Desulfopila inferna: one gene and its partners. The protein of the gene in region 1 interacts with the protein of each later gene in a pairwise test. Links are inferred from orthologs where the notes say so. Each region holds a gene or a part of one and is shown in the gene's direction. Other genes may lie near its edges.

What was found.
Region 2: the proteins of ftsZ (region 1) and JWG88_RS14620 interact in binary tests that used the Escherichia coli proteins (3 or more experiments, as listed by UniProt). The link is inferred for Desulfopila inferna from one-to-one orthologs.
Region 3: the proteins of ftsZ (region 1) and rlmN interact in binary tests that used the Escherichia coli proteins (3 or more experiments, as listed by UniProt). The link is inferred for Desulfopila inferna from one-to-one orthologs.

The regions. Positions count from the first base shown.
Region 1 is NZ_JAFFQE010000003.1:195,554-202,783, reverse strand. Bases 1,450-4,239 are described here. They hold ftsZ (cell division protein FtsZ), read left to right. Parts: upstream 1,450-2,138; coding sequence 2,139-3,341; downstream 3,342-4,239. Other genes in these bases: JWG88_RS09145 (radical SAM protein), read left to right, coding at 3,471-4,239; ftsA (cell division protein FtsA), read left to right, coding at 1,450-2,017. Also shown: JWG88_RS09160 (cell division protein FtsQ/DivIB), read left to right, coding at 1-749; more of ftsA, read left to right, coding at 755-1,449; more of JWG88_RS09145, read left to right, coding at 4,240-5,198; JWG88_RS09140 (two-component system sensor histidine kinase NtrB), read left to right, coding at 5,152-6,648; JWG88_RS09135 (ABC transporter ATP-binding protein), read left to right, coding at 6,645-7,230. UniProt on the Escherichia coli protein: Essential cell division protein that forms a contractile ring structure (Z ring) at the future cell division site. The regulation of the ring assembly controls the timing and the location of cell division.
Region 2 is NZ_JAFFQE010000005.1:329,796-335,571, reverse strand. The notes cover bases 1-2,763. They hold JWG88_RS14620 (rod shape-determining protein), read left to right. Parts: upstream 1-744; coding sequence 745-1,782; downstream 1,783-2,763. Other genes in these bases: mreC (rod shape-determining protein MreC), read left to right, coding at 2,031-2,763. Also shown: more of mreC, read left to right, coding at 2,764-2,864; JWG88_RS14610 (hypothetical protein), read left to right, coding at 2,864-3,397; mrdA (penicillin-binding protein 2), read left to right, coding at 3,404-5,296; rod shape-determining protein RodA, read left to right, coding at 5,411-5,776. UniProt on the Escherichia coli protein: Forms membrane-associated dynamic filaments that are essential for cell shape determination. Acts by regulating cell wall synthesis and cell elongation, and thus cell shape.
Region 3 is NZ_JAFFQE010000001.1:283,548-294,377, reverse strand. The notes cover bases 4,160-7,135. They hold rlmN (dual-specificity RNA methyltransferase RlmN), read left to right. Parts: upstream 4,160-5,106; coding sequence 5,107-6,165; downstream 6,166-7,135. Other genes in these bases: JWG88_RS01140 (acetyl-CoA carboxylase biotin carboxylase subunit), read left to right, coding at 6,579-7,135; JWG88_RS01150 (radical SAM protein), read left to right, coding at 4,240-5,106; serC (3-phosphoserine/phosphohydroxythreonine transaminase), read left to right, coding at 4,160-4,224. In the rest of the region: single-stranded-DNA-specific exonuclease RecJ, read right to left, coding at 1-914; tRNA (adenosine(37)-N6)-dimethylallyltransferase MiaA, read right to left, coding at 965-1,870; JWG88_RS01165 (ComEA family DNA-binding protein), read right to left, coding at 1,963-2,403; JWG88_RS01160 (tRNA (cytidine(34)-2'-O)-methyltransferase), read left to right, coding at 2,606-3,079; more of serC, read left to right, coding at 3,139-4,159; more of JWG88_RS01140, read left to right, coding at 7,136-8,021; JWG88_RS01135 (biotin/lipoyl-containing protein), read left to right, coding at 8,055-9,977; JWG88_RS01130 (VOC family protein), read right to left, coding at 10,132-10,617.

The DNA.
Region 1 (7,230 bases):
TAGGATTTACCGCACTTTTTGTTTTGACCCTGGCGGCACTCAGAAATCCTGCGCTGCAGTATGCCGGCGGCCTCGATCTTTTTCGCATCAAGGAAATAGGGGTATCCGGCTGCATATTGACGGATCGTAGGGAAATCCTTGAAATAACGGGACTGGACTATAAGACGAGCATGTTCGGTGTTTCTACGAGCCAGGTGGTGGATTATATAAATAGTCATCCATGGATTCAGAGTGCTGAAGTAAACAAGGTGTGGCCGGACACGATTTATATTGAGGTAAAGGAACACCGCGCCGCTGCGTTGCTGGTCAGTGGCATTCCAGGTCAGGAAAAATTGATGTATCTAAACAGGTTGGGTGAAACAATCGCTCCGGTGAAGAAGGGCGACGATTTGGATTATCCGGTCATTACGGGCCTGAATACCGGTTCCTCGGAAGAACATGAGCTGGCCCTTGCGGAGGCGGTATCCTTTCTCAAGCTGATTAGCTACAACAATCCAAATCTCCCAGCCCAGTCGGTGTCTGAGATTCATTTCGATCAGGACGAAGGTTTGATTATTCGGCTGGTCGATTTTCCTTTCCCGATTTATTTTGGCAGAGGGGAGATTAATAAGAAATACAGGCAGCTGCGCAATGTGTTGTCGGTGTTATACAACAAGCGAAAAAAGGGTGTCGATATCAGTGAGGTTGAATATATCCGCATGGAATATCTTGAGGATAAGGTTCTTGTTGCACAGTCAAACTCAGGTTGAAGAGAATGGAAGAAAAACAGGAAATATTGCCGGCCGTGGAAGCGGAAGAGCATAGAACACACAGGGAGCGCGGTGAGCTGGTTGTCGGCTTGGATATCGGTACCACCAAAGTCTGCTGTGTTGTCGGAGAGGCTTTCGAGGATGGTGTTGAAATTATCGGTGTAGGAATAGCGCCTTCCCTGGGTATGAAAAAGGGCGTGGTTGTCAATATCGAAAGCACCGTAAAATCGATTCGCGAAGCAGTTTCAGTCGCTGAAGACATGGCCGGTTGTGATCTGCATTCCGTTCACGTGGGAATTGCCGGGAACCATATCAAAGGCTTCAATAGTCCGGGCATTCTGGCGATCAACGGCCGGGAAATTAAAAAGAGCGATATCGATGATGTTATTACCGCGGCAAGAACAGTCAAGATTTCTGCTAATCAACAGGTAATTCACGTGCTTCCCCAGGAATACATGGTCGATGACCATACCGGGATCCAGAATCCCCTGGGTATGACCGGTGTCCGCCTGGTGACAAATGTTCATATAGTTACCGCCGATATGGGAGCGGTTCATAATCTGGTCACCTGCTGTAATAAAGCCGGCCTGGATGTCGCTGATCTTGTCCTGGAATCCATTGCTTCCGCGGATGCGGTATTGAGTCCCGATGAGATGGAACTAGGGGTTGCCCTGCTGGATATAGGCGGAGGGACCACCGATCTCGCCATTTTCTGTGAAGGAACAATCCGGCATACCTGTGAGATCGGCCTTGGGGGTCACAATCTAACCAATGATCTCTCCATGGGACTGCGCACGCCGCTGCAGGAGGCTGAACGGTTGAAGGAAGATTACGGCAGCGCTATTTCTTCGTTTATTAAACCGAATCTGGTCGTCGATGTGCCCACCGTCGGTGATCGCGAGCCCCGTAAGATCACGCAGAAGGTTCTGGTGGATATCATTCAGGCCAGAATCGCTGAAATTCTTGAGGTGGTGAACAGGGAACTCATTGCCTCCGGACAGAAGAACAGAATCAATGGCGGAATCGTCATCACCGGCGGAACCGCGTTGCTGGCAAATATCGTGGAGCTGGCCGAGCAGATATTTGATCTGCAGGTGAGGATTGGCTATCCGGTCGGTATCACCGGAGCTGTGGAAAAGATCAATACTCCCAGGTGCACCACAGGAGTCGGACTTGTATTGCAGGGAAGAAAAAAACATTTAGTACAGGGACAGAGCAATTCATCCATGGTTGGTCGAGTCCGGGGCTGGATGAAGAAAATCATGTGAGATAAAGGTATTTTTTTGTTTATGTGTCTTACGGCAGATGATATATTACTGTAATTCTTTGATAGTCCTACCTTGACATTATCAAAGTGAAATTGCTAAACGAATTCAGCAGGGGGACCCTATGCCGTTTAGAATGGCTGAATCAGAAAGCGTCGCAAAAGTAAAAGTTATCGGAGTAGGTGGCGGCGGCGGAAATGCAATCAACACCATGGTGGCCAACAAGCTCCAGGGTGTGGAATTTATTGCTGCCAATACTGATAAGCAGGCATTAAATCAGTCCAAGGCAGACATCTGCCTCCAGCTTGGCCCCAGTATTACTAAAGGGTTGGGAGCAGGAGCCGATCCCGAGATGGGTATGCAGGCTGCCCATGAATCCATAGAGGAGCTGAAAAACAGTCTCAAGGGAAGCGATATGGTCTTCGTTACCGCAGGTCTTGGTGGTGGTACCGGGACCGGCGCCGCGCCGGTGGTCGCCAAGATCAGCAAGGATCTTGGTGCATTAACCGTGGCGGTGGTAACCAAACCGTTTGCCTTTGAGGGCAAAAACCGGATGCGCAATGCCGAAGAAGGCTGGAATGAGCTGCAGAAATATGCGGATACCATTATCACCGTGCCCAACGATCGTCTGCTTTCGATGATGCAGAAAAACTCCAAGCTTGCCGATATGCTTGCTCAGGCGGACAATGTCCTGCTGCAGGCAGTCAAGGGGATTACCGACTTGATTAATGTCCCGGGATTGATCAATGCCGATTTTGCCGATCTCAGGACCGTGATGCGGGAGGTTGGACCTGCCGTAATGGGATCCGGGTTTGCCGTTGGGGAAAATCGTGCCACGGAGGCGGCCAGGCGTGCTATCGACAATCAACTGCTGGAAGATGTCGGCATCGACGGCGCCCGGGGTCTGCTCATCAATATTTCGGCGACGGAGGAGAGTTTCGCCATGTCCGAGTTCATGGAAGCCTCCGCCCTCATCCAGGAAAAGGTGGACGATGAAGCCAAGGTCGTCATCGGCGCACTTTATGATGAAACCCTGGGGGATGAGCTCCATGTCACTGTGATTGCCACCGGAGTCGGCAGCTCGATCAGTAGCGGCAAAACCATTGCCCAGGTTGAGGATCTTCCCAGACCCCAGAAACAGCAGAAAGAGTCCGTGAAGGTACAGCTCGCCCAAAAAAATCCACGTCCTTCCGGTACCATCCTGCCAAATTCAAATTTTGACGGCTTCGATAATCTGGGCACCTCCCGAGAGGGTGTGCGGGAGCATGACAGCTGGAACGATGAATTTTTGGAAACACCAACATATTTGCGAAAGAAGGCGAATTAGGATCCTGAAAAGAGCTCCGGCTCAATCGGGTCGGAGAAAATTTGCCTTGAAGGCAGCAGTAACAGAGGAATTAGAAGTCTGAAAAAAAGAAAAGAAAAGACTCCACCCAGCCGCCGGGATAGGCTGGAGTTGGAAAGAGGCGGTTATCTCAAGAAGTGGAAAGGAAAGATCCCGATTGCCCTCATTTATCCGAACAGTTATGCCGTCGGTATGTCCAGCCTTGGCTTGCAGCTGGTTTACTCTCTTCTCAACAGGCGGGATGATGTTATCTGTGAACGCTTTTTTCTGCCGGAAGAAAGTGAACGTCCGGTTTCCCTCGAATCGGGCCGTCCTCTCAACGATTTCCCCTATATATTTATCTCTGTCAGTTTCGAACACGATTACCTTCATATTGTAAAAATCCTTCTTGCCGGAGGAATCGAGCCCTTTGCCGGAAAGAGGGAGGAGCGACAGGAAGGCAGACCCCTGGTAGTCTGCGGCGGAGTGGCCACCTTTATGAATCCGGAGCCAATTGCTCCTTTTGTCGATTTTTTCCTTGTGGGTGAAGCTGAACCCATTCTCGATGATTTTGTCGACTTCCTGGCGGAGAATTCAGGCACCTCTACCCCGAGGCAACTCAGCTTGGAGGCTGTGCATAAGTTTGAAGGTGTCTATGCTCCCGGATTATATACTCCTGTTTATGATAAAAAAGGCAGCTGCTCGGCAATGGTTCCAGAGCCGGGGGTGCCGGCCAGGGTAAAACGGTTGAGCCTGGCTAAATGTGAGAGAGCGGGGCATTCTGAGCTTCTGACCCCGCTGGCAGAATTTTCCAATCTCTATCTGACCGAGCTGGGGCGCGGTTGTTCACGCGGCTGCAGATTCTGTGCCGCCGGTTTTATTTACCGCCCCCCGAGGCTCTGGGATGCCGATGCAGTCATTGAAGGTCTTAAGGAAAGACCGACGGAGGTCAGCCGCGTTGGCCTTTTAGGCATGGAGATGGCCGGCGGTACAACACTTGATCATATATCCGGCTACATCCTGGAAAGCGGCTGTGCTCTTTCTTTCTCTTCCCTGCGAGCCGATCGGATAAACGACGGCCTTCTCAACCTTCTGTCGAAATCGGACCTGAAGAGTGTGGCCATTGCTCCGGATGGTGCTTCAGAACGGCTGCGCCGTGTAATCAATAAAGGGCTCGACCGCGGCGATCTGCTCACTGCTGCCGGCAGGCTCGCTGAGGCCGGTATCTTTAAGCTGAAGCTCTACGTCATGGTGGGACTGCCTACCGAGACCTGTGAAGATTTGCAGGAATTTATTGATCTGGTTGCCGCCATCAAGCAAAAAATCGATGCCATCGGCAAGAAGAGAGGGCGATTGACGGAAATCTATCTTTCCGTCAATTGTTTTGTACCGAAACCCTGGACGCCGTTTCAATATCATCCCTTCGGTATCGGCAGACAGCTGGAAAACGACGAAATGGGCACGGTCAAGGAAGCCCTGACCAATTTCAGGGAGAAGATATCGTATCTGAAGAAAGGGTTGAAGGACGTTGCCAACGTGCATTTTCAGGCAGACAAGCCTGAAAATGCCCTTTTTCAGGCATTGCTTTCCCGGGGAGACCGCCGGCTGGCCGATGTCCTCTTCGATATGGCTGTCACAAACATGTCCTGGAAGGCCGGTTTGAAGAAGAATGAGCTTCGCGCCGAGTGGTTTATTAGTGCCGGCAGTGATGCCAAGAGGTATTTTCCGTGGTATATCATAGACCACGGAATAGAGCACGACTATCTCTGGCAGGAATACTTGAAAGGATTGCGGTCGGCTTCGACAGAACCTTGTGACACTTCAATTTGTCGTCGTTGTGGAGTATGTGGTGAAAGGTAAGAAAAAATCATACGAGATGCTCGACTCGATTCGGCAGCAGAAGATCGACGCTCAACTCCAGCCCTTCAAGCTGGTCAAATACTTCTCTTTTTCAAGTCTTGCCGTCATCCTTGTTTTTACTCTTTTTCTGTCCTGGGCCATATCCAACCATGCCAGAAAAATCATGCTCGAACAGAGCGAGGAGTATTCAGTAGCATTTGCCGAAAACCTCAACCAGCAGGTCTTCAGAAGGTTTGTGGTCATCACTGCTCTGCGTTATGGAGCGATCCAGTTAAGTAATCCCGAACAATTTGAAACCCTGGACAAGATAATCCGGGAAATTATACAGGGAATGAATGTCGAATCCGTCACCATATTTGACTCCAAGGTCAATGTGATCTCCTATTCCACCATCATGGAGCAGGTTGGTAAAGAGGATATCGGCGGGGAGGAGTATCGTAAAGCCCTCAGCGGTATTACCAATTCGAATATTCTCACCTCCGGCTCGGTTGCCAATCTTGTCCCCGGCACCGAACCACTCAAGTGCCGTTTAAAAACCTATATCCCCTTCCGTCAGGTGGGTCCGAGCGGCGAGAGCGGAGAGATTATCATGGGAGTGATCGAGATTGTCAAAGATCTTTCCAGTGATTATAAAGCTATAATACGACTTCAGGGCAGTATCATCCTGGTTTCCAGTGCAGTGATGATGGTTCTCTTTCTGGTCTTGCGCACCATAGTCATGGGAGCATCAAAGAAGGTTGAACAGCGCGTTGATGAAAGGCTGCAGCTTGAAGAAAAGCTGAACCAGTCTGAAAGGCTGGCTCATCTTGGTTCCATGGTGGCCACAGTCTCGCATGAGATTAAAAGTCCACTGGGAATTGTTCGCAGCACCGCTGAAATCTTGGAAAAGCGCATCAGGAAGGTCGCTCCCGGAAATGAACATCTTGCCCGTATCATCATAGAAGAAACCAGCAGATTGAACACCATCACCATGGAGTTTCTTGATTTCGCCAGACCTCAGCAGGCCAAACTGGAGAAACGTGATGTCAACGAAGTGGTGAAAAAAGCCCTTATTTTTATTGCTCCCAAAGCTGCTGAACAACACGTCGAAATCAGAAACGAACTGGCTGAAACCCCTGTACCGGCGAAGGTTGATATCGAACTGCTCTACAGGGCTCTGCTGAACATCCTGGTCAACGCCCTGCAGGCTATGAAAAAGGAAGGAGTGCTGAGGGTGTCTACCCGCGCTCTTTCCAAGACCGGCGGTGCGGAAATAGAAATTGAGGATAATGGCATAGGTATGTCGGAGAAAAAAATGGAGTTCATTTTCAATCCCTTCTTTACCGATAAAAGCAAAGGAACCGGGTTAGGCCTTTCCATTACCAAAAATATTATCGACAGCCATAACGGTGAATTGCGGGTGAGCAGCCGAAAGGATGAGGGAACGACCTTTTCCGTGCTCCTGCCATGACGGATCCGCTCTTCTCCGTAGACCGGCTCACATATCTGCAGAACGGTCCTTATTCCTTTTCCTTGTATAGTAATGAGGTCGTTGGTTTCACCGGTCCCTCCGGGATAGGGAAAACACAGATGCTGAGAGCCCTGGTTGAATCGATACCCTATGACGGAACCATTCTCCTGGACGGGGTCAAGGCGGAGTGCTTTCCCGCCCCCTCCTGGCGCAGAAAAGTGGGACTTGTTGCGGCCGAATCGGCCTGGTGGTATGACGATGTCGGCAGCCACTTCAACAAGGCCAACGGAGATCCCGAGCTCGTCGATATTCTGACACGACTTGGTTTTGAGATAGATGTCCTTTCCTGGAGTATCAGCAGGCTTTCCACCGGCGAGCGCCAGAGACTCGCCCTGGCGAGGGAACTCACCCTCAAACCGGTTATCCTGTTGCTTGATGAACCCTGCTCTGCATTGGATCCCTATGCTGTCTCTCTTGTTGAAACATTACTTTCCGATTACCAGAAAACTCCGAAAACCGCATTGCTCTGGGTGAGTCATGATCATGATCAACTCAAGAAGGTAGCCGGTAGATGTTTTCATG
Region 2 (5,776 bases), on another replicon or contig:
CAGTATGTCCAGGCCGATCCATGGAGGTGGTCGGGAATAGTATAACCTTTTCTGTTTTTGGAAAAGCGATTAGGCCAAGTCCTTGTTCTAAGCCCTTGTTCTATAGTGGTATGGTAAACTTGCAGCTACCTCACCAAGATCCGACCAATACGGTTACTGCCTGAGTAAGCAAGAGCGAACTTGCGATAAAAGAAAGGCGATAAAAAGAAATGGTAAAGATAAGTCCAATGTTTTCCGAAATGGTATTAGCACCAGAGGGACTGTACGAAACTTTAGAGCAAGCGCAACTATAGGCAAGCGAGAGGTGGTATTTTTTGCAAAAAAGCCTGGAGATTGGGAGGGGCTTGTACGTAAAAACAAAAAAAGCACTTACCGGAAAATCAGATAAGTGCTTTAATTTTTGGTGGAGCTAGACGGGATCGAACCGACGACCTCTTGACTGCCAGTCAAGCGCTCTCCCAGCTGAGCTATAGCCCCACAAACGCATAGGCTAAATTCGAGTCAATCAATAACAGGCTTTCCGGTCGGTGTCAATAAAATTTTGGTCATTTCTCCAGCCCAAAATGCATATTTCTTGCGTATACAAGGGAGCTCTGGTATTCTTGTCCGCTTGTAGCTTCCGGCTATGGAGTTCTTGACTTTCACGATAATTTTCAGAGATCATTTTGAGGAAAGAGAGTTCGTTATCTCTGCTGAGAAATATAAAAATTCAATCAAACGTGTTTTCCGAAGAGGGAATTTCGCATGTATTCACCATTTAATTTTTTATTTGGCTGGCTCTCCAATGACCTTGCCATAGATCTGGGTACGGCCAATACCGTGCTCTACGTCAAAGGGAAGGGAATTGTCTTGAGAGAGCCTTCCGTTGTTGCGGTCCGGCAGGACGGAAGGGGGAGCAAGGTTTTGGCCGTAGGGCAGGAAGCCAAGCAGATGCTGGGGAAAACTCCAGGTAATATTACTGCAATACGGCCGATTAAAGACGGTGTAATTGCTGATTTTGAAGTTACTGAGGCTATGCTGAGGTATTTCATCAATAAAGTTCATAACCGCAGGACACTGGTCCATCCCCGGATAATGATTTCGGTTCCCTCCGGTATTACGCAGGTAGAAAAAAGAGCAGTTAGAGAATCCGCCGAATCTGCAGGGGCCAGGGAGGTCTATCTTATTGAGGAGCCAATGGCGGCAGCAATCGGCGCTAATCTTCCTATCACCGAGCCGACGGCCAATATGGTGGTTGATATCGGTGGAGGAACCACCGAGGTCGCTGTCATTTCACTGGCCGGTATCGTCTATGCCAAGTCCGTTCGGGTGGCGGGGGACAAGATGGATGAGGCTATCCTCCAGTATATCAAACGCAAACACAATCTTGCCATTGGAGAGAGAACCGCCGAGCTGATCAAAACGACGATCGGCAATGTCTTGCCTGAACCCCCTTACGAGACCATGGATATCAAAGGACGTGACCTTGTCTCCGGTGTTCCTAAAACACTGACTATTTCGGCTGATGAGATCCAGTCGGCCATTGCCGAACAGGTGGATGTCATTATCGATGCGGTCAAAGTGGCTCTGGAGGTAACTCCGCCGGAACTGGCCGCCGATATCGTTGATCAGGGAATTGTCCTTACAGGAGGCGGTGCCTTGCTGAAAAACCTAGATATGGCGCTCAGAGAAGAAACAGGTATGCCGATAATCGTCACGGAAGACCCTTTGTCCTCCGTCGTTCTCGGTTCCGGAAAGGCACTCGACAACCTCGACATCCTCAAGGAGGTGACAATCAGTTGACCGGCCGATCGGTTGTCCAGGGAGGCGCGGGAGAACGCAACTCCCTGAGTCCTGCCCCTCCTGATCAGGCAAGTTAGCGGGTAGGGTGTTTAGTGGAGGGGCCAACCAATATCCATATTACTGCGTGGTGACATTGAAAAAAATCCGGCTTAGCTGGACAAGAGACCAGCTTTCAAAAAGAGATAGAATATTTCATTCCGGTTGTGATAAATAAAAACACCCCCAAAAAGGGACTTAAAGGACTGGCAATGACGAAGGTGGTTCTCCTTCTGGTTCTGGTCAGTTGCCTAATTCTTTTTGCCGCCTCATTCGGAGGCAGATTCGGTCTGTTCCATCAGGTTACCCTTGAAACCCTTGGCCCTGTCCAGGTCGTTTTCACAAATGTTTCCAGTGGAGTCCAGCGTATTTGGAACGATTATATTGCTTTGTGGGTTGTTCGCGACGAAAACAAGCGTCTGCGCACCATGCTTGATGACTATAATGAAAAACTCAACGAGTATACCGAAGCCTATTCCACCTATCTGGGCCTCGTAGAAAAGCTGAAGTTCAAAGAGAAGGAATCTTTCCCGTCGATTTCCGCGCGAGTGGTGGGAAAAGGCCCTTCCTACTGGTTCAAGACGATTATTGTCGATCGTGGAGAAAATGACGGCATTGTTGAGGGAATGGTTGCAAGAAACGAGAAGGGCGTGGTTGGTCAGATAATTCAGGTGTCTCCCAATTATGCCAAAATTCTTCTGGCCAATGCTCCCAGTAGTGCTATTGATGCAATGGTGCAGAAAAACAGGGTTCGCGGGATATTGAAGGGTGCCGGAAAACATGGTTTCACCCTTTATTACGTCTTAAAGAAGGCGGATGTTGCTGTGGGGGACAAAATCATCACAGCAGGCATTGGTGGAGTATTTTCATCTGGAATTCCACTGGGCAGGGTGTCAGCCGTCAGAAAAAAACAGCGAGGCATGTTTCAGGAAATCGAGGTGGAGCCATGGGTAGATTTTCAGCGCCTGGAAACAGTTTTTATCAACCTGACCGAGAGATTGACCTGGGAAGCCGAAATGAATAATCTTTCGCGGGTAAGACCCTGATGTTGTTTTTTGTTTTCTTAATGCTGGGAGTTTTCGTCATTGTCGCTCAGACCACCTTCCTGCAACTTTTTCCGGACTGGCTGGGGCGACCGGATTTTCTCTATATTCTCATTACCTTTGCAGCATACAGATTCGGCTGGATTTCGGGAATGGTTTTTGTCTTTATCCTTGGATGGATGCTCGATGTTGTCTCCGGCATCCATCCGGGCATCTATCCGCTGCAGAGCATTCTGGTATTTTCCTTCCTGAAACTGCTCACCGAAAACAGCCCCTTGCGGGAGGGTGCGTATCAGGTTCCACTTGTGGGAATCAGTTATTTTATAGTGCAGATGGGGTTCTATTTTTTCTATTCCCTGATGATGCCGGAGACCTTGCCTGAGTGGTCCTGGAACAGGATCATCCAGGATACCTTTATTTTGCTGCTGGCCACCATACCCCTATTTGTCCTTCTCAATTCCTTATATGAAATACTGAATAAAAACGGCATCATTCATCGAGTAATCAGTAAACGCAGCGGCAATCAATTTCGTTAAATCCACATGAAAGATAAAAGGTCCTTTTTTACCGAGCTGGAAGAAATAAATGAGCATGACGACAGTGCTCTCGATATGCTCCGCCCCAGGATTATATTGGCCGCGGCTCTTATAATCGGTTTTGCCGTGCTGATATTCTGCAGATTGTGGTTCCTGCAGATATCCAACAGCGATGAGTATATTAACAAGGCATATAATAATAGGGTTCGCATTAGCACTCTTGCTGCGCCACGGGGACATATCCTTGATAGGAACGGTATTCCTCTGGTAACAAACAGGCCGTCGTTCAACGTTCTTCTCATACGGGAAGATTCAAAAAATGATGAACATCTGTTAAAAAAGCTGGCAGGTGTTCTTGATGTTGATGTATCCCAGCTGTGGGAGCGAATACGCGAGGCATCCAATATCCCTCTGCATATTCCCATTCGTCTGCAAGAGGATATTGACTGGCAGACGCTGGCTTACCTGGAAAATCATAACCACGAATTTTCAGGTATTCGCATCGAAGTGACGCCCCGCAGGGTATATCATTTCGGCGATCTTGCCGCGCATGTCATCGGCTATCTTGGTTCAATTAGCAAGGAGGAACTCAAGAAACAAAGCGGGGGAGAGTATGACGGTGGAGATCAGGTCGGCAAGATGGGACTTGAAAAACTACGTGATGAGGTTCTTCGCGGAGAAAAGGGAATGAGTTATTCCGAAGTGAACGCCAGAGGATTTGAGCAGCAGTTGCTCAAGCGCGAAGACCCCCTGCCCGGCAGCGAAATACATCTTACGATCGATGCGAAGATGCAGCAGATGGCTGAGGAAATGATGAACGGTGAAGAAAAGTCGGGAGCCGTGGTGGTGCTGGAGGTGAACAGCGGAAGGGTTCTCACTTTTGCCTCCACTCCACCTGTTCGGCTGCAGGAATTCATTGGCGGAATATCTCAGCAAAATTGGAATGCCTACCTCAACAACATCAAGACACCGCTTCTCAATAAAACCGTGCAGGGCCTCTATCCCCCCGGCTCCACCTATAAGATGATAACGGCACTGGCTGGGCTCGACAATGGGATCATCACTCCCGAAACAGCCTTCTACTGCCCTGGCTATTATAGATTAGGCAGAAGGATCTATAGATGCTGGAAACATAGCGGACATGGTGCAGTTGACTTAAAACGCGCCATAGCCGAATCCTGTGACGTCTACTTCTATCAGGTCGGTCAACAGGTCGGTGTTGATATTCTTGCCGAATATGCCAAGAAATTCGGACTCGGCCAAAAAACCGGAATGGAGATCGAAAATGAACAGGACGGACTCATCCCCACCAGAAAGTGGAAAAGACAACGCTACAATGAAAAATGGCACGAGGGCGAAACTCTCTCGATTGCCATCGGACAGGGATTCAACCTGGTTACGCCGCTGCAGATGGCGGTGATGACCTCCATGATTGCCAACGGCGGTAAAAACTATCGTCCGCAGATGGTCGAAAAAATTATCGGCCCTGATGGTAATATCGTTGAAGAGATAAAACCGGAACTCATCTATGAGTTGACGGGACTTGAAGAATCACTTGCCCTGATAAGGGAAGGAATGGTTGAGGTCGTCCATGGAAAGCGGGGAACGGCACGTATAGCCCGGGTCGAGGGATTAACAATCGGTGGTAAAACAGGTACGGCTCAGGTCGTTAAAATTGCCGTCTACAAGAATATGAAAGAAGAAGATATCCCATATAAGTTCCGGGATCATGCCTGGTTCACCTGTTTTGCCCCTGCTGAAAATCCCGAGATTGCCGTAACGGTACTGGTTGAGCACGGCCTGCATGGAAGCTCGGGGGCTGCGCCCATAGCCAGGGCGGTATTAAAGACCTACTTTGAGGATCGACTCACCCGAGAGGGGCAGGAGAAAGAAAAATGATGAAAGCTGCCAAGTTGTTCGATGTCAGCATATCCGGTTCCATTTCAGCGGCCGGCGCTTATTCCGTGAAATCGTTGATGGTACGATATGTTACGAATTGACAGAAGGTTATTCTTGCATTTTGACTGGGCCTTTTTCCTGTTTCTGATGCTGCTCTGTGGGATGGCGCTCTTTAATCTCTATAGTGCCTCATATCCTCCAAAGGGATGGGGAAGTCCTCCATATCTCAAGCAAAGCTATCTGTTCCTGATGGGATTTACCGCGGTGCTGTTTATTCTCAGCTTCGATTATAACGAGCTTCACATCTGGAATTATCCTTTTTATCTATTCATTATCGTTCTACTGGTTGCTGCATATTTCATGGGGGAGAGTGCAGGAGGAGCGCAGCGCTGGATTGATTTGGGATTTTTTCGCCTGCAGCCCTCCGAGCCCGCCAAACTGATGCTGGTAGTCACTCTCGCCAGTTACTATTCCAGAAAA
Region 3 (10,830 bases), on another replicon or contig:
GCGTTTATCTTAGGGGCCACCTGAAAAGCTATATCTTCTGCAGTAATGTTGGCTGAGCGAATATCGCATTCTTCCAGCAAGGCAGCAACTCCCGGACTGGGACTGATGTTGAGAACTTCAAAACCAGCTTTAACCAGAATTCTGTTACAGTTGGTCAGAGACACCATATCAGCAATGGTACCAATAGCCACGAGCTCAAGTAATTGTTTTAGATTAGGCTTAATGACCACCCTATTGAAAAACATCTTTTTCTCAAGAAAGGCCCGTATCCCCATAGCCAGATAAAAGGCAAGGCCTACTCCGGCGATATTCTTATCCTTAAATTGACAACCACGTTGTTTAGGATTGATGACTGCGTCAGCTGAACAATTCCCCTCCCCCGGTTCGTGGTGATCCGTCACTATGACCCTGCAGCCTCGCGACCGTGCAAACGCAACTTCCTCATCATTGGAAATGCCGCAGTCCACCGTGATCAACAAGGGATTGGACGATGAACATTCTTCAAGTAACACTTTAAGTGATTGCAGTTCCAGGCCATATCCATCCGTAAACCTGTTGGGTATAAACCAACGTACTTTGATCTGCAGGCTTTGAAAAAAGGAAACAAGCACACAGGTTGCTGTTACTCCGTCGACATCATAATCTCCCCAGATGATAATCTCCTGTTCTTCAATCAATGCTTGATAAACAAGGGCGCAGGCCTCCGCCATCCCCAGCAGTTCTGAAGGATTCTCAAGATCGTACAGAGTTGGATAGAGAAATTTCTCGATCTCCTTCTTCTCGCTAAGTCCTCTATTATTCAGGATTTTGATAATTTCCGGTTCTACCCCGAACTTCCCGGCTAATGTTTTTTCGTCCGCTGAGGCGATGTACGGCAGAGGAAGGCGCCAATATCTTTCTGTCAAAGATTTCATGATGGGTTTTAAGTAAATCTGAGGAAAAATTGCACTTCTCCGACACACTTCTAGCCGAGAAAATTCTGTATTCTTGTAATTATCTTCCGGTGAGAAGCAGTTTCAAACCATTCGATATTCATTTTTTTAAACCAGGTGTATTGCCGTTTTGCGTATCTGCGGGTATCTCTGGCCAACAACTCCTCTGTCTTCTCTATCGGGGTGCCATCGAGTAAATGTTCGGCCATATGGCGGTAGCCAATAGACTGCATGGACTTGAGATCACGATGATAGTGAGCCAGCAGCTTGAGTACCTCTTCTCGCAGTCCCTGCCGCAGCATCAAAGAGGTCCGCTCATTTATCCTGCGATAAAGAAGCTCACGTTCACAGGTTAGGCCAAGTCGGATAATGTGTTCGAATCTTATCTTACCTTTTTCCCGGGCATGCCCCGCTATATGATCACTCCAACTCTTTCCGGTTCCATGGTAAATCTCCAGAGCCCGAATGAGTCTGTGAGTATCGTTTTTATGGATTTTTTGTGCAGTAATTCGGTCTTTTGACAGAAGCTCTTCATGTAATTTCGAGCTCCCTTCCGTCTCCAGTCTTCTGTGCAGTTCCTCACGTAATTCCGGAAAACTTGCACCACTCTTAAATAAACCTTCGATTAATGCACGAAGATATAACCCGGTGCCCCCGGTTACCACTGGAATTTTTTTTCTTTGATGAATCCCGACAATTGCTTCAAGGGCATCTCTCACGTAATCACTGGCGTCATAGTGTTCATCAGGATTGACAACATCGATAAGATGATGCGTGGTATGTTCCCTTTCCTGTGGGGAAACCTTTGCAGTACCAATGTCCATGTGACGGTATATCTGCATGGAATCGAGGCTGACTATCTCGCAGCCGAACCTGTCGGCAATTTCAAGAGAGAGGGCCGTCTTGCCTATTGCCGTTGGTCCGACCAGCACAATCACAGGGGCTTTTATTGGAAATTTACTCGAAGTCATTAGCGGCAATTTTTTTTATTTATCATAATTCTCCTCTCTGTCCAGGTACTAAACCCTATTTACTCAAAAGTTAAATATTTCTTTAAAAACTCGGCTTTCTTGGCTCCTATTCCTCGTATCACCACAAGTTCTTCCGCTCTGTTGAATTTTCCAAATTCTGATCTTTTTTCAAGCATGTCTGCTGCGGTTTTGGGACCGACGCCCGGAATGGTAAGAAGCAGGTCATAGCCGGCATCGTTAAAAGGTATCGGTTGAAAAAATATAGGCCGCAGATTAATAGGCAAGGCTGTATTGTCGTCTATCTCTTTATTGTCTGCGGAGGTCAGTAGTAGTTGTGACTCTTTCCAGGTCAGAAAAGAAGTTTCCCCCTGGCTTTGAAAAAAATCCTCACCCCCTCCGCCTCTGAAGAACATGATGGCACCGATACATACTGCAAGCAGAGCGAGGATGTGAATCTTGCATAGATTTGTATCGTCATTTTTTGAGCGGCAATTTGTCATGGCAGTGCATTATTCCGTAAACTGCGGTTGATAAAGTTTTTAAGTTGAAAAAGATGTCCAAAATTGTACCATAAATACAATTAATTACCTATTCCTCCCAGCAATACCCGAGAATTCGATACCTTTTCTATTGTCTTATATCTGTTTGACCGGTATAAAATTCTACTTTTTATCACAGTTATGAATAAAGTGCACCCCTACTATGCCTGCAATACCTTCATTTAATATTGTTCTGGTTGAACCCGAGATTCCACCTAATACCGGGTCAATTGCCAGATTATGCGGCGCTACGGATTGCGTCCTCCATCTTGTCCATCCACTTGGTTTTTCAACGGACGATAAGCACCTCAAACGTGCCGGTCTGGATTATTGGAAGCATGTACAAATAGTCCATTGGCCGAATCTGGAGAAGTTCCTCGAAGAGCAGGATGAACGAAATCTCTATTTTTTTACGACTAAAACGAGTAAATCATACACTTCAGCGACATTCAAAGCTGGTGATTTCTTGATCTTTGGAAAAGAAACCAAGGGATTACCGCAAGAAATTCTTCAACTCTATCAGGAAAGAAGCTATACATTACCAATGGCAAACCCCAATATCAGAAGCCTCAATCTTGCGATGACCGTAGGTATCGTTGTCTATGAAGCTATTCGTCAGCAAGTCAGGGGAATCTGAAAAACTACAATAGATCGCTGTCCTATATATTAAAGAACACATACAAGGAGAACCAGCCAATGGGTGAGAGAATTTATAACTTCAGTCCGGGACCTGCCACACTCCCTCTTGAAGTTCTGCAGCAGGCACGTGAAGATATCATTAATTTTGATAATTCCGGCATCGGCATCTGTGAAATCAGCCACCGATCCAAGGAGTTCATGCGGGTTGCCGCCGAGGCAGAAGAACTTATGCGTGAATTACTTGGAATTCCAGGAAATTATAAAGTCCTTTTTCTCCAGGGAGGAGCATCAAGCCAATTTTTTATGGTGCCGATGAACCTTCTCGGCGGCGGTAAAAAAGCAACGTATCTCAACACCGGCACCTGGAGCAAGAAATCGATAAAAGAGGCACAGCTTTTCGGCAATATCGAGGTAGCCTTTTCAAGTGAGAACGAGAAATTCAACAGGGTCCCCACAGACGATGAGTACGCCGTTTCCGCTGACTCCGAGTATCTCTATTTTGTTTCCAACAATACCATCTTCGGCACCCAGTTCGATCCCATTCCCCAGTCTGAGAAGATGCTGGTCAGCGATATGTCCTCCGATATCCTTTCCCGCAATTTCGATGTCAGCAAATTCGGTCTTATATTTGCCGGGGCACAAAAAAATATGGGACCGTCAGGAGCGACAACAGTCATTATCAGGGATGATTTGCTTGACCGTGTTCCTGAAAACACTCCGACAATGCTGAAGTACAAAACTCATGCCGATAAGGACTCGATGTTCAACACCCCCCCTACTTTCTCGATATACATTATTCGAAACGTTCTGAAATGGCTCAAGAATAATGGTGGAATCGCAGCTATTGAGAAGAAAAACAAAGAAAAAGCCATGCTTATCTACGATGTAATCGATGCAGGTGATTACTATCGCGGCCATGCTCTGAAAGATTCCCGCTCAATGATGAACATCGCCTTTAATCTACCGACAGCGGAACTGGAAGCCGCCTTCATACAAGAGGCTGCCGCAAAAGGTTTGAACGGGCTCAAGGGACATCGCTCCATTGGTGGCTGCCGGGCCTCAATTTACAATGCCTTCCCACATGAAGGCGTCGTTGCACTCAGCCGCTTTATGCTGGAATTCCAGAAGAATAATCCCGCCTAAGCGCTAATATAAACTATGCAGTATGAAGGCAATATCATCCGGCCTCCCAGTGAAGCAAATTCGATCATTCTTCAGGTGACGGCCGGATGTTCCTATAATAAATGCACGTTTTGCGGAGCCTACAAAGATAAGCCTTTCAGAATTCGTCATGAATCCATTGATGCCGACATTGAGTTTGCAGCGCAGTATTGCCGGCGCCAAAAGAGAGTATTCCTCGCCGATGGTGACGCCCTTATTCTACCGTTTGCGCAATTGCTGCACATCTTTATTAAAATCCGGCATGAGCTTCCATGGGTCAACAGAATCTCACTCTATGCCAATGCCCGTGCGATTCGATCAAAAACCAAAGAAGAATTGCTGCACCTTAAATCCCTGGGTCTGGATAGGGTATATCTTGGTCTGGAAAGCGGAGACGACAGGATTCTCAGCAGTATCAGAAAAGGGGAAACCTCACGCTCGATGATAGCGGCGGCAGACAGGATAACAGAGTGCGCCCTTTTTCTCTCGGTCACCCTGCTTTTAGGCATTGCCGGCAGGGAACTTTCTGCGGTACATGCCGAAAATACAGGCAAGGTACTCACTCGAATGGCACCAGGACAGATTGCAGCCCTCACCGTAATGCCTATTCCAGGCACAAAATTGTTTATCGATATTCAGGAAGAGCGCTTCTTTTTGCCGGATTCACATTCTCTCTTGCGGGAACTTCAAAAAGTCATACAGTTCATATCTCTGGATCGTGTCCAGTTTTATGCCAATCACGCTTCTAATTACCTGCAGTTATCCGGACGGTTGCAAAAGGATAAGGAAAGAATGCTTTCCCTGATCGATGCTGCTCTTTCAGGCTCCATTCAGCTTATAGCCGAGGAGCACCGCGCTTTATAGATGGAAATGAAAAAAACAGATCTTAAGAATCTCGATCAAAAAGGCCTTGTAGAATATGTCGAAAGCCTCAATCAGCCTGCTTTCAGAGGTCGCCAGCTCATGGCCTGGCTATACAAACCAGGTATTCATGAATTCGCACAAATGACCGATCTCGCCAAAGTATTCAGGGAAATCCTCGGCGATTATGCCCTTATTTCCACCTTTGCTGATCCTCTTGTAGAACGATCCGGTGACGGCTGCGTAAAATTCGGCTTTCGCCTGGATGACGGCTATATGATCGAAGCAGTATTGATTCCCGAAGTTGATCGCAATACGCTTTGTGTTTCGTCACAGGTTGGCTGCGCCATGCAATGCTCTTTTTGCCTTACCGGAACAATGGGGTTTATCCGTAATCTTCAGCCTGCCGAGATTGTCAACCAGGTTTGTGCAGTACGGGATTTCCTTCTCGATGAACCGGAAGAGCAGCGTATAGGACCACAGGAAGTAACTAATATCGTTTTTATGGGTATGGGCGAACCGCTCAACAACCTTGAGAATCTTTTAACCTCTATTTCCATTCTCACTGAACAGAAAGGCCTTGATTTTACTGGTCGCCGCATAACCGTGTCGACCTGCGGCATAATTCCCAAAATGCGGCTGCTTGGCGAAAACTCATCCGTTAATCTGGCAGTTTCACTGCACGCCGTCGACGACGCAACCAGAGATATGCTTATGCCCATTAATAAAAAGTATCCTCTGGATCAGCTTCTTGAGGCCTGCAGAACCTACCCTATGCCTAAACGCCGCCGCATAATGTTCGAGTACACTCTGCTCAGGGATATTAATGACAGCGACAGGGATGCCCGTAAGCTGGCACATCAACTGCAGTCCATCCCCTGTAAGATCAACCTGCTTGCCTATAATGAATCGGAAGATCTCCCTTACAAAGCTCCAACATTCGAGAGAATGCTGGCATTTCAGGAAATTCTAAGGAAAAACAACTATTCCGTTTTTATACGGACCAGCAGAGGAGCTGATATCTCAGCTGCCTGTGGCCAGCTTGCCGGAAAACACAACTAATCCTTGGTTCCTTCCCGTCTTCACTCTACCTTGCCCTGCAAGGTGGTTCCCGTTCCGGATATTACCCTTCCTGCCGAATCTTTTTTCCCCCTGTTGGCCTGTTTTCATATCATCATCAAAATATTCCCTTAAGACCAAAGATTCTGATAAATTTGATTGATACACTTGATTAATACAATTTAATTATTAAATATTGAGAAACGACTTCTCCGTTTTCCATAATACCTTAAAAATTACCTAACCCAGCTGAACTGGACTCTTTACAGTACTTCCTTGAAGGGTATAAGTCCCTTGGCTGTTGAGGCGGATTCGAGTTCTGATATGTTTTTCGTTTTCTTGATATGTGGCAGTTTTTAGGGGTAAGGCACTAAAGTTTATCAGAGAACAGGAACTGATTTTAGAGAGGAAATATTTTGAAAAAAAAGATTCTTGTAGCCAATCGTGGAGAAATTGCCATCAGGTTAATACGGGCCATTCAGGAACTAGGCTGTCTGGCAGTAGCCGTTTTTGAAACACCTGATGAAATGTCCAGGCATATTCGCATAGCCGATGAAGCCATTCTGCTCGGAGATGGCCCCAGAAAGGATTATCTCGACATTGATAAGATTATTCGGGCTGCCAAAATGTCAGGCGCTGCAGCCATACATCCCGGCTACGGTTTTCTGGCAGAAAATCCCTACTTCGCTAAAGCCTGTGAAGAAGCTGACATTCTCTTTATCGGCCCCTCCTCTGAAATAATACACAACCTCGGCAATAAGGTCATTGCCCGACAGATTATGGCCGATGCCAAAATACCTATGGTACCGGGGACCTCAAATCTTGCCCAGGGAAAGGAGGGGATAGAGCAAGCGCTGCATTTCGCCGACACTCATGGATATCCTCTTATGCTCAAAGCTACTTCGGGTGGCGGAGGCCGTGGTATTCGAAGGATAGATTCCGATGATGAGATGCGGAAACAGATTCCGATGGCACGCTCCGAAGCTCTGGCGGCATTTAACGATGATTCCATTTATCTGGAAAAAGTAGTGATAAATCCTAAGCACGTGGAGGTCCAGATTCTTGCCGACCAATCCGGAAATACCGTGCACCTGGGCACCAGGGACTGCTCCATACAGAGGCGAAATCAGAAACTGATCGAGATTGCACCGTCCATGATTAAAAATCAGGATCTTCTCGATGAGATTTGTATTACAGCCGTTAAGGCAGCCAAGGCCGCCAACTATTTTAATGCGGGAACGGTGGAATTCCTCATCGATGAACACTTCAATTACTACTTCATGGAGATCAATACACGGGTTCAGGTCGAACACACTGTCACCGAAATGATCACCGGCATCGATATCGTGCGCAACCAGATAAATCTGGCTTTCGGCGAGGATCTGCCCTTCTCCCAGGAAGATGTTAAAATCCGCGGACATGCCATTGAAGTCCGCATCAACGCAGAAGATCCCAAGAATGATTTCATGCCTGAAGGGGGAAAAACAGTGGAGGTATACCGATCTACCGGCGGGTTCGGGGTACGTCTCGACGGCTTTGTCTATCAGGGCTATGTAATACCGGAAGTGTATGATTCACTCCTGGTAAAACTTACCGTCCACGGTTTCACCTGGGATGAGACGGTAGGCAGGTTGATCCGCTGTCTGCGTAATTTTCATATCCGGGGACCGAAAACTACTATTCCCTTCTATCTTAATATCGCCACAGAAAAGGATTTTGTCAGCGGTAACTTCGATACTTCCTATATCGATACCCATCCACTCATTTTCGTGTATGACGAAGACAGCAGTGAGGTCGGTAAGCTGGCTAAATTTATTGCCGAAATTCATTATAAGAAAACCAATGCCTTTGCGGCTTAATCTATCTCATCCCACAGAAGAACAGGATAAATTATGGCTGTCATCTATCACAACACACCGGTAAAAGATATCCTCGAGGCATTGCGCTGCGAGGAAGGATACTATATCACCAATACCGCACGGGATCTTTCCCAGTCGGATTTCAAAAACAGAATTCTCCTCCACACCGATTTGCTTGCGGCACCTTCTCGGGATAAGGCCGGCTATTTCTCTCTGGAAATTAGCGGCGGCGCATCCATTCATGTCGACATGCTGCGCAAGCAGGTTGACCCCTTCACCAAACTCAAACTGTTGCGCAAGGAGATGCCCAATACCATGTTTCAAACGCTCTGCCGCGGCGTCAATTTATTTGGCTATCGTCCCTATCCTCAAAACGTTATCCGTTTTACGGTACAGAATTTTGCTAAATATATCGATGTTTGGCGCACTTTCGATTTTCTCAATCATGTTCCTAATATGTATGCGGTATTGGAGGAAGTGGCCCATGCCGGAAAATTGAACGAACCCTGTCTCTGCTTTTCCACCGGTAAGGAGCATACCGACCAATACTATATTAACAAGGCCAGAGAAATTGTTTCAGTTACCGGAGAGGATATTGTCCTCTGCATCAAGAACCATGGTGGCCTCGGCACGCCAACACGGATAGGCGAACTGGTAAATAGTCTCAAACAGTCGCTGCCGCAGGTTCCTCTGCATTATCATGGCCACAATACCGATGGCAACGACATCGGCCGGATAACCGAGGCCGTGAGAAACGGTGCCAAGATAGTTGATGCCGCCGATTCCGCCTTTACCGGTTTTTACGGACCCCCGCCCGTTCTCAGTGTTATCCAGGCTCTCGGGGAACTTGGATTTGAGTCGCCTTCAATTCACGAAGAGGCCATAATTGATACCTCCGAAATCCTGCGTGATCAACGCCAATTTTATGAGCAGTTCGAGTCCCAGATAAAAGGGTTTCAGCCTACCGTGCAGATTCACAAACTTCCGGGAGGTGCCATGGGATCAAGTCTTGAGCAGGCGGTAAATGGAGATTTCCTCGATAAAATGCCCGACATTCTGCACAAGGAACTACCTCGGGTTCAGAAAGAGCTCGGCAACTTCTGGTCGGTCACTCCCGGTTCTCAGATTTTATGGACTACCGCTGTAACTAATGTTCTCGGCGAAGAACGATACGGCACCCCTTCCGGAGACCTGCGCAACCTCCTTTTGGGAAAATATGGTCCTTTTCCGTTTTATGAACCGGATGAATGGATTTACAGGAAGGTTCTCGGCGATGACTGGCGTAAAATTCTGGAAGAGGGTGGCGGGACAGAAGAAATTGCTGACATGGACTTAGGTCAGGAGCGTTATGCTCTTGCTGAACAGATTGGTATAGAACCGACGGATGAACAGCTGGTGCTCTACCTGCAGCATCCGAATGATGCCGTTGATTTTTTCAAATTCGAAGAAGAATACGGCAAGACCCATGTCCTGTCTCCTGCCATCTTCTTTCGCCGCGGAGGTTTTGATATCGGCGAGAAGTTGGCATTTCGCGACAACAGCGGCAAAGAACATCTGGTGGAGATTGGCCCCTCCCCTGTTAATGATACCGGAGAGACCAGTGTCTATCTGACGGTTGATCATCATCCCACGGTCTTCACCTTTCTCTCAGAGCAGCAGAACACTGCTGCCGGAAGCATGCCGATACTTAGCAAGGAAGAGATCCTTGATCTGGCCCAAGCTGGTGATGTCCGCTCACCCTTTTCAGGGACCGTGGTCGAAATTTCAGCAAATGAGGGACAAGAGGTAATGGCCGGCGACAGAGTTGCGGTAATGGAAGCCATGAAAATGCAGACCCCTATTCTTAGTGAAATAGACGGCATAGTCACTGCCGTCTATGCCCGCAAGGGAGATGCGCTGCAGCCCGGTGCGAAGATACTCAAGATAGATGTGGATCAACAGGCAGCGGTAGAGTGAGCTGCATGGTTGTTTAAGGTAACGGGCTGCCGTTCATTGGCCAAGGCCGGACCTACGACCAGTTGAACCACTGCAGGCGATGCAGCCAAGGTCCAGCAAAAACAGGCTGTTATATCGCGCCTTGCGCTGGATGGACGGTGCAAAGATTGCAGCCTCAACCGCGGCACGCCGTCTCGATTGCAGCGATGTCGATCTTGGTCATCTGCATCATCGCATCGAACGCGCGCCTAGCGACAGCGGGATCGGAATTGGTGACCGCTTTCGTCAGGGCAATCGGCGTAATTTGCCAGGACACTCCCCATTTGTCCTTACACCAGCCGCATGCACTTTCCTGGCCGCCGTTGCCGACGATTGCGTTCCAATAACAATCGGTTTCGGCTTGATCAACGGTTGCGACCTGAAATGAGAACGCTTCGCTGTGCTTGAATGCAGGTCCACCATTAAGCCCGAGGCACGGAACGCCCATCACGGTAAACTCGACGGTCAGCACGTCCCCTTTCTTTCCCGACGGAAAGTCTCCAGGTGCGCGATGCACCGCGTCGACGGACGAATCGGGAAAGGTCTCGGCATAAAACCGCGCCGCCTCCTCGGCGTTGCCATCGTACCAAAGACAGATCGTGTTCTTAGCTTGCTTAACCATGTCACCTCTCCTTAGTGAAGACCCCGACGCCGCAGGCATCCCATGTGTGTCTTGACCTCCATTTACGACCCGTCCATCCAGCCACTATACCGCCGGTATGAGCGACTAACGTGCGCATTGTTGACGCCTCCTTAACAGGATCGGTTTTGTGGTGCGTCATTGTGCTTATTGGTAATGTAAGATGAATGTCTTTCAAGTCAAATTGATATGTTT